3 regions of the Bradyrhizobium sp. WYCCWR 13022 genome follow, and region 1 is predicted to be linked to each of the others. Evidence: predicted binding sites of a transcription regulator. Region 1 holds the regulator's gene; each other region holds the start of a gene.
The links. Region 1 encodes HrcA, which represses chaperone genes, less so after heat shock. Its sites were predicted from a motif close to GTTAGCACTCNCNNNNNGNGAGTGCTAAC; they were not measured.

Region 1 (5,642 bases):
ACAGGCCTCGCCGCCTATCTGAAGTCGCGCAAGATCAAGCGCGTCTTCGTTGCGGGTCTCGCCACCGACTTCTGCGTCGCGTGGACCGCGCTCGATGCGCGCAAGGCGGGTTTTGAGGTCTATGTCGTGGAGGACGCCTGCCGCGGCATCGATACGCAGGGCTCGCTGGCAAAGGCCTGGGCCGACATGGCCAAGGCCGGCGTGAAGCGGATCCAGTCTGCGGATATCGCGAGCGCGTAAGGATTTCGCGCAGTCGTTCCGGGCGCGATGCTTCGCATCGCCCCGGAATGACGCCAAAACTCAGTTCGCTTCGTTGCTGTTCGCCGCGGGCGCAGGCTTCGCGCCGCCCTTGGCGACGCCGACCAGCGCCGGGCGCAGCACGCGCTCGCCGATGGTGTAGCCGGCCTGCATGACCTGCACCACGGTGCCCGCGGGCACCGACGCATCAGGCACCTCGTACATGGCCTGCTGGAAGTTCGGGTCGAACTTCTGGCCCTGCGGGTCGAACTTCTTCACGCCGTGCTTTTCCAGCGCGCTGAGCAGCGAACGCTCGGTGAGCTCGACGCCTTCGATCAGCGCGATCAGGCCGGGATCGGCGGCGGCACGCGCTTCGGCCGGAACGGCATCGAGCGCGCGTTGAAGGTTGTCGGCGATGTCGAGCACGTCGCGGGCAAAGCCGGTGACGCCGTAGAGTTTGGAGTCGGCGACTTCCTTGGCGGTGCGCTTGCGCAGATTCTCCATCTCGGCCAGCGTCCGCAGCATGCGGTCGCGCGCCTCGGCGGCTTCCTTCTGCAGCAATTCCACCGAACCGGGCTCGGGATCATCAGGCATGATGTAGGGCTTCGACACCACGGGCTCGCCGGTCGCAGCAGTCGTGTCTTCGGGTTGCCGGTCTCGATCGGTCATCGGCTCTCTTCTCGAACTCGTCTCACGGGATTTTTCTGGCCCGGATATCGTGCTTCGGGCGCTGAAAATCAAGCGCCCGTGATCGGCTCAAATGCCGGTCAGCCCCCCAGCAGGCGACTGACGATGCGGGCGGCGTAGTCCACGGTCGGGATCACGCGGGCATAATTCAGCCGTGTCGGCCCGATCACGCCCAAAACACCGACGATGTGGCCGGCGGCATCCCGATAGGGTGAGATGATGGTGGAGGAGCCCGACAGGGAAAACAGCTTGTTCTCGCTGCCAATGAAGATCCTGACGCCTTCGGCGGTTTCGGCCCGCCCGAGCAGATCGATCACGCCGCGCTTGGTCTCGAGATCCTCGAACAGCAACCTGACGCGCTCGAGATCCTCCAGCGCATGCAGGTCTTCCAGCAGATTGGCGTGGCCGCGAACGATGAGCTGACGGTCCTCGTTCTCGCCGCCCGACCAGCTTGCGATTCCCGCCGAGATCACCTTTTGCGCCAATTGATCGAGCTCGGCGCGGGCCTCGCCGAGCGCGGTTTCGAGCTCGAGCCGCGCTTCGGCGAGCGTCCGCCCCCGAATTCGCGCATTGAGGAAATTGCCGGCTTCGGTCATGGCCGAGGAAGGAACCCCAGGCGGCAGCGTCAGCACGCGGTTTTCGACCTGGCCGTCCTCGCCGACCAGGATCACCAGCGCCTTCTCGGGTTCCAATCGGACGAATTCGATGTGCTTCAGCCGGGCATTGGATTTTGGCGTCAGCACCACGGCTGCGGCGCGCGTCAGCCCCGAAAGCCGGGTCAGCGCCTGGTCCAGCGCCGCTTCCACCGATTGGGCGTGCCCGACGGTGGCGAGCTGGCTCTGGATCGACTGCCGTTCGGCCTCGTTGAGATCGCCGACCTGCATCAGGGCATCGACGAAGAAGCGCAGGCCGAGTTCCGTCGGCAGCCGGCCGGCCGAGGTGTGCGGGGCATAGATCAGGCCGAGCTGTTCCAGATCGGCCATGACGTTGCGGACCGAGGCCGGCGACAGCGGCATCGCGATCAAGCGCGAAATGTTGCGCGAGCCCACGGGCTCGCCGGTCGCGAGGTAGCTTTCGACAATTTGACGAAAGATGTCGCGGGAACGCTCGTTGAGCTGGGCGAGGCCCGCGCGCGGCGCGATCAGATGGATCGGATCGTGATGGGCCACAGACGGTAACTCCTGTCAGTTGCTTGTAATTTGTCCATCCCGGGCGCGTCTGACAAGCGTGGCGTTTGCGGGGTGGACATCAGGGGGTGAAAAAGCCTTGCTGCTCACCCTCACCCCACCTACAAGCACCGCGAACAGCCTATTCCTTGCGAGTTTTGGAGGATTCCCATGCGGCCAAGCCGCCGTGCGCCCGACGAATTGCGCCCCGTGACGCTGGAGCGTGGCGTGGTCAAATATGCGGAAGGCTCCTGCCTCGTGAAATTCGGCGACACCCACGTGCTCGTCACCGCCACGCTGGAAGACCGCCTGCCGCCGTGGCTGAAGGGCCAGGGGCGCGGCTGGGTCACCGCCGAATACGGCATGCTGCCGCGCGCGACCTCCGAACGGACCCGCCGCGAGGCCGCCGCCGGCAAGCAGAGCGGCCGCACCGTCGAGATCCAGCGTCTGATCGGCCGCTCGCTTCGCACCATCGTCGATCTCGAAGCGCTCGGTGAGCGCCAGATCACGGTCGATTGCGACGTGCTCCAGGCCGACGGCGGCACCCGCACCGCCTCGATCACCGGCGCCTGGGTCGCGCTCGCCGACTGCATCAACTGGATGAAGACGCGCAACATGGTCAAGGCCAACGTCATGCGCGACAACGTCGCCGCGATCTCCTGCGGCATCTACAACGGCACGCCGGTGTTGGATCTCGACTATGCCGAGGATTCCGAAGCCGAGACCGACGCCAATTTCGTCATGACCGGCGACGGCCGCATCATCGAGGTGCAGGGCACCGCGGAACGCGAGCCGTTCACGCAGGACGAGTTCCTGAAGCTGATCGCACTGGCGCAGAAGGGTATCGCGCGTCTGGTGGACTTGCAGAAACTGGCTGTCGCGTAGTCAATAGGCCCATGCACCGCCGAATCACCGGAAAGCTGGTCATCGCGACCCATAATCCCGGCAAGCTCGCCGAGATGAAGGAGCTGCTCGCGCCGCACGGCATCGAGGTGGTGTCGGCCGGCGAGCTCGGCTTGGGCGAGCCCGACGAGACCGGCAACGACTTCCGCAGCAACGCCGCGATCAAGGCGATCGCGGCGGCGCAGGCCACCGGGCTTCCGTCCTTCGCCGACGATTCCGGCATCGTGGTCGACGCGCTCGACGGCGCACCGGGCATCTACAGCGCGCGCTGGGCCGGTCCCTCGAAGGACTTTGCCGCAGCGATGGCGCAGATCGAGCGCCTGTTGCAGGAGCGCGGCGCCACCACGCCCGACAAGCGCAAGGCCCATTTCGTCTCCGCGCTCTGCGTTGCCTGGCCCGACAATCATCTCGAGGAGGTCGAGGCGCGCGTCGACGGCACGCTGGCGTGGCCGCCGCGCGGCACTGCCGGTTTCGGATACGATCCGATGTTTTTGCCCGATGGTCACACGCGCACCTTCGGCGAGATGGACAGCATCGAGAAGCACGGCCTGCCGCCGCTCGGTCTCGGCCTGTCGCATCGCGCCCGCGCCTTCGTGAAACTGGCGGAGATCTGCCTTGAGCCGCGCTAATAAGGATGCGTTCGGCGTCTACGTGCACTGGCCGTTCTGCCTGTCGAAATGTCCCTATTGCGACTTCAACAGCCATGTTCGCCACGCCGCGATCGACGAGACGCGTTTTGCTTCCGCCTTCGCGCGCGAGATCGAAACGACCGCGCAGCGCGCGCCCGGCCGCGAGGTCACCTCGATCTTCCTCGGTGGCGGCACGCCATCACTGATGCAGCCGGCCACGGTCGGCGCGGTGCTCGATGCCATCGGCAAGCACTGGATGGTTGCGAACGACGTCGAAGTCACGCTGGAAGCAAACCCGACCAGCGTCGAAGCCACGCGCTTCGCCGGCTATCGCTCAGCCGGCGTCAACCGCGTCTCGCTCGGCGTGCAGGCGCTGGATGATGCCTCGCTGAAAGCGCTCGGCCGGATGCACAGCGCGCGCGAGGCGCTCGATGCCGTCGCCATCGCGCGCCGCTCGTTCGATCGCTACTCGTTCGACCTGATCTACGCGCGCCCCGACCAGACGCCGGCGATGTGGGCCGATGAACTGCGGCTCGCGATCGACGAGGCAGCCGAGCATCTGTCGCTCTATCAATTGACGATCGAGGAAGGCACGCCGTTCTTCGGCCTGCACCAGGCGGGTAAATTGAAGACGCCCGACGAAGCGGTCGCGCGTGCGCTCTACGACGTCACGCAGGAGACCTGCGACGAGCTCGGCCTGCCCGCCTACGAGATCTCCAACCACGCGCGGCGCGGCGCTGAGTGCCGGCACAATCTGGTGTACTGGCGCGGCGAGGAATATGCCGGCATCGGTCCCGGCGCCCATGGCCGCCTCGACATCGACGGTATCAGGCACGCCACCGCCACCGAGAAGCGTCCCGAAGCCTGGCTGATGCGGGTCGAAACCAGCGGCGACGGCGTCGTCACCGACGACCTCCTCAACAGCGAAGAACGCGCCGACGAATTCTTGCTGATGGGGTTGCGGCTTGCGGAGGGCATCGACCCTGAGCGCTACAAGGCGCTGTCCGGCCGTCCGCTCGATCCCGGCCGCATCGCGCTGCTGCGCGAGGAAGGCGCAATCACGGTCGATGCGACGGGACGGCTGCGGGTGACCAGCAGCGGATTTCCGGTGCTGGATGCGGTGGTTGCGGATCTCGCAGCGTAGCGTTACGCCCCAAAACTCTTCGGCGAGCCCGCGACCGCAACACCGCCGCCCGTCGTCACCTTCATCACCGCGAGCCCGCGCTCGTTGGTGCCATCGGCGCGGAAGCGGAACAGGCCGTCGATGCCGGCGAAACCCGAGGGGTTGGTGAGCACGTCGGGCGAGAAGCGCGTGCCGCCCTGCGTGCGCGCGAGCGCTGCGACGAGCGCGACCGCGTCATAGGCGAGCGTCGCCGTGCGGATCGGCTCGGCTCCGTATTTGGTGCGATAGCGGCCGGAGAACGCACGAAAACCGGCGGGGTCCGGTGCGGCGTAGAGGCCGCCCTGCAACGCGGGGCTCGCATAGACACGCGGGCTGTCCCACAACCCGGTGCCGAGCAGCTGGATGTTGCGCAAATTGGCGCCGGCCGCGGTCATCGCATCCGCCACCGAGACGACGGCGTCGCCGTCATCCGCAATGAACAGCGCATCGGCGCTACCGAGCTGCTGTGCCACGGTCCGCGCAGGCGTCGCGCGATCGGCGCCATATTTCTCGAACGCGACGACGCGGCCGCCACGCCGTGGCACCGCAGCCTTCACTGCGGCCTCGACCACATTGCCATAGGCATTGTCAGGCACGAGCACGGCGACGGAGCGCTTTCCGATGCCGGCCGCGTATTCGATGATGCGGTTGACGTCGGACTCCGGCAGGAAGCTCAGGAGATAGACGCCACGGCCGGCGATGCTCGAATCGGTCGAGAACGCGATGACGGAAATGCCGCGCGTGCGCGCGACTTGCGCCACCGCCGGCACCGACTGCGCGAACAGCGGCCCCAGAATGATCTCGGCGCCTTCGTCGACTGCCTGCTGCGCGCCGGCTTGCGCGCCCTGCGGGCTGCCA
Region 2 (5,642 bases), on a different contig from region 1:
CGCGTTGCTGACGCGCAACGGGCAGCTCGTGCGCGTTCTCGCGCCCGGTCGGCATCGCCTGTTCGATCCCCTGCACGAGCTGAAGGCCGAAGTGCTCGATGTGGTCCGCACCGAGTTCTCCGCGGATCGCTACGCGGTGCTGAAGGCCGCGCGGCCCGATCTGGCCGCCGAGCTGTTCGAGGCGGTCGAGACCCGCGCTGACGAGGTCGCCATCGTCAGCCTCGACGGCCGGCCCGTGCATCTGATGACGCCCTGGCAGGTGCGCGTCTACTGGAGGGTCGCAACCCGCATCGATGTCGAGCGCATCGATGTATCGAGCGATCCCCGCGTCAACGCGCGGCATCTGACCATGATCGAGCGTAACCGCTCGACCGTGACGTCAGAGACGGTGGTCGAGAACCACGAGGCGGGTCTGCTCTACGTCGAGGGCCGGCTCGTCGAGCGGCTCGCGCCTGGCCGGCACGCCTTCTGGACCGTCGGTCGCAAGATCGAGGTGAAGCGCCTCGACCTGCGGCCCCAGGCGGTTGAAATCACCGCGCAGGAGATGCTGACCAAGGATCGCATCGCGCTGCGGGTGACGCTGACGGCGTTCCGTCGGGTCGTCGATCCCGAGCGTACGGTCGCGACCGTGCCCGACGTGGATGCGTGGCTGTACCGGTTGGTGCAGTTCGCGATCCGCGAGGCGGTCGCGGGCCGGACGCTGGACGAGGTGCTGTCTGCGAAGGCGGCGCTGGATGCGGAGCTGCGCGACTATGTGCGTGCACGCGTCGCGGTATCTGGTGTCGAGGTCACCGAGCTCGGCGTCAAGGACGTGATCCTGCCCGGCGAAATCCGGGAGCTGGTGAACAAGGTGGTGGAGGCGGAGCGGGTCGCGAAGGCGAACCTGATCCGCCGGCAGGAGGAGACCGCGGCGACGCGTTCTCTTCTGAACACCGCCCGGCTGATGGAGGAGAACCCCTTGCTGCTTCGGCTCAAGGAGCTGGAGTCGCTGGAGCGGCTGGTCGAGAAGGTCGGCCGCATCGATCTCCACGCCGGCAGCGGCGAGGGCCTCGATGCTCTCCTGACCCGGCTCGTGCGCCTGAAGGCGCCCGAGAGCGCATAAGCAGAAGGGCCGCCCACGGGCGGCCCTTCATCCATCTTCACAATTGTCGTCGTCTTGAACGCAGCTGCGCGCTGGCGCGACCCAAGATCATCAGACGCAACCGGATTGCGCACGCCATCGCCTGCGCCAATCTCGGCGCACAACCATGTCGGACAGGGCAGGCGATGTCTACTCTTGAGACCACCATCCGTCCGAAGGCCCAATCCGGCGAGTGGAAGGCGATCGTCATCCTGATCCTGCTCGTGCCCGTGCTGTGGTCACCGCTGATCCTGTTTCGTTTCGTGCTGTTTCAACCGTTCAATATTCCGTCCAGTTCGATGGCCCCGACGCTGGTCGTCGGTGACTACGTCTTCGCCGCCAAATATGCCTATGGCTACGGCCGCTATTCGATTCCCTTCGCACCGTCGTTCATCTCCGGCCGTTTCCGTGCCGCCGATCCCGCCTATGGTGACATCGTCGTCTTCACGACGCCGAAGGACACCACGGTCGACTATATCAAGCGCGTCGTCGGGCTTCCCGGCGACCGCATCCAGATGCGGCAGGGGCAGCTTGTCCTCAACGAGATCCCGGTGGCGCGCGTCGCGCTGAAGGTGGCGTTCGCCGGCTCCGCCTGCGGCGGCGAGGTCGGTGCCAAGGTCAAGCGCTGGCGCGAGACGCTGCCGAACGGAGTGAGCTACGTCACCTACGACTGCATCGACGGCGGATTTCTCGACGACACGCCGGTCTACACCGTGCCCCCTGGCCACTTCTTCGCGCTCGGCGACAACAGGGACAACTCGACCGACAGCCGCATGATGTCGGCGATGGGCTTCATCCCGATGGACAATCTCGTCGGCAAGGTGACGCGAATCTTCTGGTCGCTCGATTCCGAAGGCGAGCTCCGCGCGGAGCGTCTGGGGAAGGCGGGATGAGAGTGTGCCCCCAAGCAAAAACCCCGGCATCGCTGCCGGGGTTTCGCATTTCGTATCTTGCCTGAATGGCCGGACTTAGAAGTCCATGCCGCCCATGCCGCCGCCCGGGGGCATCGCGGGACCGGCGCCGCCCTTCTTGGGCAGCTCGGCGACCATGGCTTCCGTGGTGATCAGCAGGGCCGCAACCGAAGCTGCGTTCTGGATCGCGGTACGGACCACCTTGGTCGGGTCGATGATGCCCTTCTTGACGAGGTCGGCATATTCGCCGGTCTGGGAGTCGAAGCCGTAATTGTAGGCCTTGTTCTCCAGGATCTTGCCGACGATCACCGAGCCGTCTTCACCGGCGTTGATCGCGATCTGGCGAGCGGGGGCCGACAGCGCCTTGCGCACGATCTCGACGCCGGTCTTCTGGTCGTCGTTCTTGGTGCGCAGGCCCTTGAGCTGCTCGGAGGCACGGAGCAGGGCGACGCCGCCGCCCGGGACGATGCCTTCCTCGACGGCCGCGCGGGTCGCATGCATCGCGTCATCAACGCGATCCTTGCGCTCCTTCACCTCGACCTCGGTCGCGCCGCCGACGCGGATCACCGCGACGCCGCCAGCGAGCTTGGCCAGACGCTCCTGGAGCTTCTCGCGGTCGTAGTCCGAGGTGGTCTCCTCGATCTGCGCCTTGATCTGGGCCACGCGCGCCTCGATGTCGGCCTTCTTGCCGGCGCCGTTGACGATCGTGGTGTTCTCCTTGTCGATCATCACCTTCTTGGCGCGACCGAGCATGTTGAGCGTGACGTTCTCGAGCTTGATGCCGAGATCTTCCGAGATCGCCTGGCCGCCGGTCAGGATCGCGATGTCCTGCAGCATGGCCTTGCGGCGATCGCCGAAGCCCGGAGCCTTGACGGCCGCGACCTTCAGGCCGCCGCGCAGACGGTTCACGACCAGGGTCGCGAGCGCCTCGCCTTCGACGTCCTCGGCGACGATGACCAGCGGCTTGCCGGTCTGCACCACGGCCTCGAGCAGCGGGAGCAGCTCGTTCAGCGAGGAGAGCTTCTTCTCGTTGATGAGGATGTAGGCGTCGTCCATCTCAACGCGCATCTTGTCGGCGTTGGTGACGAAGTAGGGCGAGATGTAGCCGCGGTCGAACTGCATGCCCTCGACGACGTCGAGTTCGGTCTCGAGCGACTTGGCTTCCTCGACGGTGATGACACCCTCGTTGCCGACCTTCTTCATGGCGTCGGAGAGGAACTTGCCGATCTCCTGGTCGCCGTTCGCCGAGATGGTGCCGACCTGGGCGATCTCGTCGTTCGAGGTGACCTTCTTGGAGTTCTTCTGCAGGTCCGCAACCACGGCCTCGACCGCGAGGTCGATACCGCGCTTGAGGTCCATCGGGTTCATGCCGGCGGCAACCGACTTGGCGCCTTCCTTCACGATCGCCTGGGCGAGCACGGTCGCGGTGGTGGTGCCGTCGCCGGCCGCGTCGGCGGACTTCGAGGCGACTTCGCGCACCATCTGCGCGCCCATGTTCTCGAACTTGTCGTCGAGCTCGATCTCCTTTGCGACGGTGACGCCGTCCTTGGTGATTCGGGGAGCGCCGAACGACTTGTCGAGCACGACGTTGCGGCCCTTCGGACCGAGCGTGACCTTCACCGCGTTGGCGAGAACGTCGACGCCGCGCAGCATCTTGTCGCGCGCTTCAACCGAGAATTTGACTTCTTTGGCTGCCATCTGGATTTTTCCTTGAGGTGTATGACTGGAGGGAGAGAGGGGCTGTTAGGCCGCCTTCTTCTTGGAAGCGGGGACGTCGAGGACGCCCATGATGTCGCTTTCCTTCATGATCAGCAGGTCTTCGCCGTCGATCTTGACTTCGGTGCCCGACCACTTGCCGAACAGCACGCGGTCGCCAACCTTCAGGTCGATCGGAACCAGCTTGCCGGCTTCGTCGCGGCCACCCGGGCCAACGGCGACGACTTCACCCTGGGAGGGCTTTTCCTTGGCAGTGTCGGGGATGATGATGCCGCCGGCGGTCTTCTCTTCTGCGTCGATGCGCTTGACCACGACGCGGTCGTGAAGCGGACGGAATTTCATGCAGCTCTCCTAAGCATTTGCACGAGTTGATGATTTCAACGTGTTAGCAATCTGCGCCAGCGAGTGCTAGCGCAGGCGGAGCTGAAATAGGACAGGAAATTTGCGGGGGCAAGGGCTTCTAGCAGAAAAATTGGCGCTCTGAAGGCCCGCCTGCCAGAATCTCTTTACCATCGTTAACCGAATGCCGGAGGCCTCTCCGAGGCCCCCTCGGGGCCGTATTAGCACGGTGCGCGCTCTGCTGCTAAAGCATTGAATTTCAACAACTTGTTAAACTTTTAGGCTTGAGATGAATTGTCAGTTTGCGTCACATTTCTCTCATGTGAGCGCATCTCCGCCGGGTGGCTCGTAAGCTGCGTACCGGATCAAGCCACCCCAGAAATGCGCTCCTGCAAAGGAGGTTGGCATGGGACTGCGGGTTGGGGGCGTTTCCGAAGACTTCCGGAAACAGATGTTGGGCTACGGGCTGACGACGGCGCAGATACTCTACCGGATGCCGGATCATCCCTCGCTGCTTCAGACCTACGTCTGGCAGAACTACGACATGTTTCCGAAATTCCCCGCGCTGAGCGACTTCCTCGCGTTCTGGCAGGAGAAGCTCGACGGTCCGCTGCATTCGGTGACCGTCGCGCATTCCAAGCTGATCAAGCCGGCCGAGCTGCGCGCCGTGGACGGAGTGTTCCGGCTGCATTGACGGCGAGATGCCGTAGGGCGCAGTTGCGAAGCGCATCCGCCGCTGTCTGAAGGGCGGCGGGGTACGCCTGCGGCCAACCGCCCTACGGCTTCCGTTTCTGTGCTAGCCTCCCCCCATAACAACAGGGAGGCGGCCCATGGCCAAGAAAACAAAATCGCGTAGCGCAGCGGTAACCGCGGTGAAGAAGCGTAGCGGCACCAAGCCCGCGGCCCGATCATCAGCGCGCAAGACGGTTAAGTCGAAAGCGCGCGCGACGACAGCCAGGGTCGCGACGAAGAAGCCCGCACGCCGCAAGCAGCGCATCGCCATCAGCCATCACCGCGAGGAGGATTTCAAAGCCGACGGCCTGCGCGCCTACGCCAAGTACCGCGACCTCGGTATCGCCGCCGCGAGCCATGGCTTGGCGCAAGCTCATGTCATCCGCTTGCAAGGTCCCTGCGATCCGGCTGAAGTCTCAAAACTGCACTTCCACGACGTCGACTTCCAGATGGTCTATGTTCTGAAGGGCTGGGTGAAGACCTACATGGACGGGCAGGGCGAGACGATGATGCTGGAAGGCAGCGCCTGGACCCAGCCGCCGAAGATCAAGCACATGATCCTGGATTATTCCGACGACGTCGAACTGCTGGAAGTGATCCTGCCGGCGGAGTTCAGGACGGTCGAGTTGAAGGCGTAGAGCGCAAGTCTCTCCGCCCGTCATTCCGGGTTCACGACTTCGTCGCGCTCCGGAATGACGGTCGGAGAGATACCTACGTCAACACCCCCACGATAGCCCCCATCAGACACGTCGTCAGCGTCCCCGACACGATCGACTTCAGACCCAGCGCGTTGATCTCGTCGCGCCGCTCCGGCGCCATCACGC
Region 3 (5,642 bases), on a different contig from region 1:
GACGAACTCGCTCGCGCGGAAGAGCGATATCTTGACCCAGGATAGGTCTTCATCCACCCGATATCTCGTTCTCGATCGATTGTTGCGGTTCAATCGCCCTTGTCGATAGTCCCGCTTAAAGTATCTGATGATCGGCCAGGCAACGGATGTCGCCGCAGCAGCTCCGTTAATGAAAGGGTCGATCGTTTCTCCTGTCGGATCGTGGCTCGATTTCCGGGTTTCCGCACGAAACAAACCGCGGCAACCCTCTCGCCAATAGACCACGACCATTTAAGACGATGAACCAGGTGCAATTCTGGGCGCTACCCCGAGGTCGACAATCGTTGCGGCCCTGCACGATATCATCGAGTCCGGAGCTACAAGGCCCGCACAGAAAAGCTTCTTGCTTGTCTGTTCGAAAGTTGCAGCTCGCAGCCATGCATGCGACGATCTCAGGCGTTACGCCATCGACAGCACCGAAGATCTTTGAATTGCAGAGCGCATTCCACTGAAGCCAATGCCTTACAGGTTGTGCGATCAACTACCACACTTATCAATTGATATGGTGGCGTCGGTGCATCAAATATTTGACCGACGTGCGCCCGACTGCTCACACGTCACTTGCAAGGAATTCCGCATGCGACCCGAATCACAGTCTGTTCTTGCCAATGCACGTGATCAATGCGCTGTACAATCGACCGCAGAAATGCAGCACGGTCAGTGCGTCCTCTCCTTTAGCGTGGAAGGGCGTGATCGGCTCGCTGACACGATCATCCGGCGCGCAGGTTCCACATTCCACCGATGTGCCACGCCGATTGGCCACGACGGAGTCGCTCGCGCGCTGTTGGTGAACACCGCCTCAGTAGCGGTTTCGAGCACATTGGTTTGGCGTTGCGGTTTCCGATACTCCGGCGGGAGGACGTTCTGCTGCCCTTTTCAATCGAAAGGACGCATTGCCTGGATTGAGGAGGGAGCGCCTATCTCGAGTGGCTATGAGGCTTCATCTGCTGCGGAGTTCGCCGTAATCGAAGCGCGACCTATGACTGAGCAGATCGCGAAATGCGGCCGAGTGGTTCGATCGTGAAAGACCACAATCAGCTCAGGAGGAGCGCCTGCTGGCGCAACCACTGTCTTTGCTTTTAGGTTCGGGCACTGCCGCCGCTCGTGACGCAGCTAAGTTAGCTGCCGATGGCGCCGTCCGATCATCGATCTGGCGGCGGGTGAAGTGATCATCGATCCACCATCATCGGCCCGCGAGGGGGCAATTGCCGCCATCAAGGCCAAGATAAACCGCTATACGGATGCCATCGGCCTGACGCCGCTTCGCAGCGCCGTTGCCGAAAAGCTGTCATCGGAAACCGGCATCGGCTGGCATTTGAACGATATCGTTATAACTGCTGACCTGCCACTGAATGTTCATCCAGCGGCAGTTAGAGTCTCGAAGCGGATGCAAAACAAGGGCTGCTCAATGTTGCGTTGGCTCTGCTGGATCCGGGTGACGAGGCCATCGCCATTCGTCCCTGCCGGCCGACATTCCCGTCCCAGGTTCTTCTCGCTGGCGCAAAACCCGTGTTCGTTGATGCCCGCCCGCCCCGATATAATTCCGATATTGACGCAATCCGCGCCGCTGGTACACCGCGCACGAAATCCATTATCGTCAACTCGCCCAACAATCCTACTGGTGCAGTCTATGATCGAAGTACCCTTCGAGCTATCGGAGGCCTCGCATCAACTACCAGTTATGGATCTTTTCCGACGAATGCTATTCCAGCTTCGTATTCACTCGTGAGCGCCATGAATCGATTGTCATGGCGCAGCCCGGCGTACGTTCACGGACGATCCTGGTCAACGCTTTCTCCAAGGAACTGGCGATCACTCGCTGGCGACTGGGCTATTTAGCAGCCCCCCGGAGATCGTTTCTGCGGCCAGGAAGTTGCAGGGACATATGACCTCGAACGCCAATGTGATCGCGCAGCACGCGATCATGCACCACCTCAAAATCCATGACGGCTGCTCTGAGCGGCTGATGCATCGGCGCCTTTCTGACGCTCGTGAGATAGGACTTCTGCACCTCCTCCGAATAAGTGGACACCTGTAGTAGCTCAGAGAGCCCGGAGGTATCGAATGCCAGAACGTCAACTTCGATGGTTCACAGAGGACTACAAACGCTAGGCCGTTGAACTGGCGGTATCGAGTGGTCGATCGATCGGATCGGTCGCCAAGGAGCTCGGTCTGCGCGGTGCTGCGCCGCTGGATAGACAAATTCCGGCAGGAGCCGGCATCGGCGGCGTGGCGGCCCACCACGCAGGCGACGCCGATGCCGAGATCCGGCAGGTCCATCGCGAGAGCAGCCAGCGGCAGTTCTCGAGTCCACGCCGCCCTGCGGACGCGGGGACGTGGGCCAGCCGTGGCCGGATCGAACGGCTGATGCGACGGCATGGCATTCGGGCGATCATGGCGCCGCCATGTCGCGTCCGCACCACCGACAGTCGCCACAATCTGCCGATCGCACCAAACCTGATCGCGCGCGACTTCACCGCCGCGGCCCCAAACCGGGTCTGGCTGGCCGATATCACCTACGTCCCACGGCGGAGGACTGGCTGTACCTGGCAGCCGTCATGGACCTCTTCAGCCGCAAGATCGTCGGTTGGGCGATGCCGGATCACATGCGGGTCGAACTCGTCTCCTCCGCACTGACGATGGCGCTTCGCCAGCAGCGGCCGGACGCCGGATTGGTCCATCATTCCGATCGCGGAGTGCAGTACGCTTCACACGAGTATCGCGCGGCCCTTACCGCCGCGGGCCTGACGCATCGACTGCTACGACAATGCCCCGATGGAGAGGTTCTTCCACACCCTCAAGACCGAGCTCGTTCATCATCGTCAGTACCAGACCCGTGCCGAAGCCCGGCGCGACATCTTCGCCTTCATCGCGGGCTTCTCCAATCGAACCAGGCTCTATTCCGCCATCGGATATATCCCTCCGATCGAGATGGAGCTAAAAGCCGCTTAAACCCGTCCGCTTTCTCGGGGGAAGATCAGAGCGCAAAAAGAGGTCAGTCTGACGCACTATCGAGATTGAAGACCGCGTTGAGCGGGGCGACTAACGGCGAAAATCGAAGCATTGTTGCTGATGGATGTTAGGCTCCGAACCACATCTTTCGTCTTGTCTGCAATGTTCTTTGTCCGTCACTTGCGCTCGCTGTCGTGACAATCGGCATTTCTTCTCTCCGCACAGCCGGGACACCCGAGGACCCAACAGCATACAACCTATCGCCACGGCCGATTCAACCCTCATGCGAGCCATCCTGGTGTGAGATAGTTGCAGTAGCTACGCTATCGCCTTGTTTGCTACCTTCAAACTCGCGTCACCAATCCTCTCAAGGTGATGCGGGGGCGGACTCGGCGTATCCCCCGATCCAGTCGTGTGCCGCCCCCACTCTTCGCGAGCGGTCTGAAGAAGATGCGGTGAAACCGGGGGCGTTGCATCTCGTTGCCTCCCCGGAAGCCCATCTCGTCGCAATATAAGACGCGAGAAGCATGCGTATACGATCATCAGCATCACCGCGGAAGAAGGGCGGACGAAGCGCGATTGAACTTTGCGTGAGCGCTGATCTCGTCTTGATTCAGTTCTCCCGCGCGGGCGTTTCGTTCAGCTCCTTGAAGAGGTCGCCGCCGGCCCCTGGCCGCTTTCATCCAGCTCCGGTCAACTGCCAAGGTTAGCGATGGAGCGAGATGAAAAAAGGCGCTATTTTTCAAGATCGGCTTGCCTAGAACGAGACGGCATCCCGAACCTGTTCACACTCCTTGGCTGTTGCGGATGTCGCGGCTAACTCGATGAGAATTCCGTCCACTGAAGCAAGCCCGGCGAACTCCTGTTACGTCGCGCGTTCATCAGCGCTAGGGTTCGTTTCGGCCGGAGCCGTATCCGAGCAGTCAATGAGACCAAGAATGGCTTTAGCAACTACTAAGACTCTCGAGCGCACCAATGTCTGAGCGTTCTTCCAGGCCAAGAGCATCCGCCGCGAAATCGTGCAGACCTCGGCCGAGCAGGGCAACCTCACACTGCGCTAATAGCGGCCGGGCCAGTTAGCTACGATAAATGATTCTGGCAGAGACGACTTCTGAGTGTGATTTTTTGCTGGAAGCTCTTGCTCCTGTAGAAGCCCCGTCCTATTTCAGCTGCGTCTGCGCTAGCACTCGTAGGCATCGATTGCTCACAAGGTTGAAGTCTCAACTCGTGCAAATATTAGGAGGACTGCATGAAATTCCGTCCGCTTCACGACCGCGTCGTGGTCAAGCGCATCGACGCAGAAGAGAAGACCGCTGGCGGCATCATCATTCCCGACACTGCCAAGGAAAAGCCCTCCCAGGGCGAAGTCGTCGCCGTCGGCCCCGGTGGCCGCGACGAAGCTGGCAAGCTGATCCCGATCGACCTGAAGGTCGGCGACCGCGTGCTGTTCGGCAAGTGGTCCGGCACCGAGGTCAAGATCGACGGCCAGGACCTGCTGATCATGAAGGAGAGCGACGTGATGGGCGTTCTCGAGGTCGCCGAGTCCAAGAAGAAGGCGGCTTAAGAGCCTCCCTCCTCCCTCCAGTCAAACACCTTAAGGAAAATTCCAGATGGCAGCCAAAGAAGTCAAATTCTCGGTTGAAGCGCGCGACAAGATGCTGCGCGGCGTCGACGTCCTCGCCAACGCGGTGAAGGTCACGCTCGGTCCGAAGGGCCGCAACGTCGTGCTCGACAAGTCGTTCGGCGCTCCCCGCATCACCAAGGACGGCGTCACCGTCGCCAAGGAGATCGAGCTCGACGACAAGTTCGAGAACATGGGCGCCCAGATGGTGCGCGAAGTCGCCTCGAAGTCCGCTGACGCGGCCGGCGACGGCACCACCACCGCCACCGTGCTGGCCCAGGCGATCGTGAAGGAAGGCGCCAAGTCGGTCGCCGCCGGCATGAACCCGATGGACCTCAAGCGCGGTATCGACCTCGCGGTCGAGGCTGTGGTTGCAGACCTCCAGAAGAACTCCAAGAAGGTCACCTCGAACGACGAGATCGCCCAGGTCGGCACCATCTCGGCCAACGGCGACCAGGAGATCGGCAAGTTCCTCTCCGACGCCATGAAGAAGGTCGGCAACGAGGGTGTCATCACCGTCGAGGAAGCCAAGTCGCTCGAGACCGAGCTCGACGTCGTCGAGGGCATGCAGTTCGACCGCGGCTACATCTCGCCCTACTTCGTCACCAACGCCGACAAGATGCGCGTTGAGATGGACGACGCCTACATCCTCATCAACGAGAAGAAGCTCTCCTCGCTGAACGAGCTGCTGCCGCTGCTCGAGGCCGTGGTGCAGACCGGCAAGCCGCTGGTCATCGTCGCCGAGGACGTCGAAGGCGAGGCCTTGGCCACGCTTGTTGTGAACCGTCTGCGCGGCGGCCTGAAGGTCGCGGCCGTCAAGGCTCCGGGCTTCGGCGATCGCCGCAAGGCCATGCTGCAGGACATCGCGATCCTGATCGGCGGCCAGGCGATCTCGGAAGATCTCGGCATCAAGCTCGAGAACGTCACGCTCAACATGCTCGGTCGCGCCAAGAAGGTGATGATCGACAAGGAGAACACCACGATCGTCAATGGCGCCGGCAAGAAGGCCGACATCGAGGCGCGCGTGGCC

Region 2: a site for HrcA is predicted at 4,132-4,160, ahead of groES (co-chaperone GroES). Genes of this name have one in related genera too.
Region 3: a site for HrcA is predicted at 4,171-4,199, ahead of QY049_RS20020 (co-chaperone GroES). Genes of this name have one in related genera too.

What each region holds. Positions count from the first base shown of each region.
Region 1 covers NZ_JAUIZJ010000025.1:357,139-362,780, forward strand. Annotated here, with positions in the region: gene pncA (bifunctional nicotinamidase/pyrazinamidase) at 1-240, shown strand, start outside; gene grpE (nucleotide exchange factor GrpE) at 301-906, opposite strand; gene hrcA (heat-inducible transcriptional repressor HrcA) at 1,005-2,093, opposite strand; gene rph (ribonuclease PH) at 2,262-2,975, shown strand; gene rdgB (RdgB/HAM1 family non-canonical purine NTP pyrophosphatase) at 2,987-3,622, shown strand; gene hemW (radical SAM family heme chaperone HemW) at 3,609-4,766, shown strand; gene QY049_RS31580 (penicillin-binding protein activator) at 4,769-5,642, opposite strand, start outside.
Region 2 covers NZ_JAUIZJ010000001.1:54,991-60,632, reverse strand. Annotated here, with positions in the region: gene QY049_RS00295 (slipin family protein) at 1-1,102, shown strand, start outside; gene lepB (signal peptidase I) at 1,267-2,013, shown strand; gene groL (chaperonin GroEL) at 2,089-3,729, opposite strand; gene groES (co-chaperone GroES) at 3,775-4,089, opposite strand; gene QY049_RS00275 (usg protein) at 4,493-4,780, shown strand; gene QY049_RS00270 (cupin domain-containing protein) at 4,917-5,456, shown strand; gene QY049_RS00265 (NupC/NupG family nucleoside CNT transporter) at 5,530-5,642, opposite strand, start outside.
Region 3 covers NZ_JAUIZJ010000012.1:119,891-125,532, forward strand. Annotated here, with positions in the region: gene aepX (phosphoenolpyruvate mutase) at 1-45, shown strand, start outside; partial or broken gene QY049_RS20005 (DegT/DnrJ/EryC1/StrS family aminotransferase) at 1,456-1,635, shown strand; gene QY049_RS20010 (aminotransferase class I/II-fold pyridoxal phosphate-dependent enzyme) at 1,725-1,928, shown strand; partial or broken gene QY049_RS20015 (IS3 family transposase) at 2,336-2,991, shown strand; gene QY049_RS20020 (co-chaperone GroES) at 4,241-4,555, shown strand; gene groL (chaperonin GroEL) at 4,602-5,642, shown strand, end outside.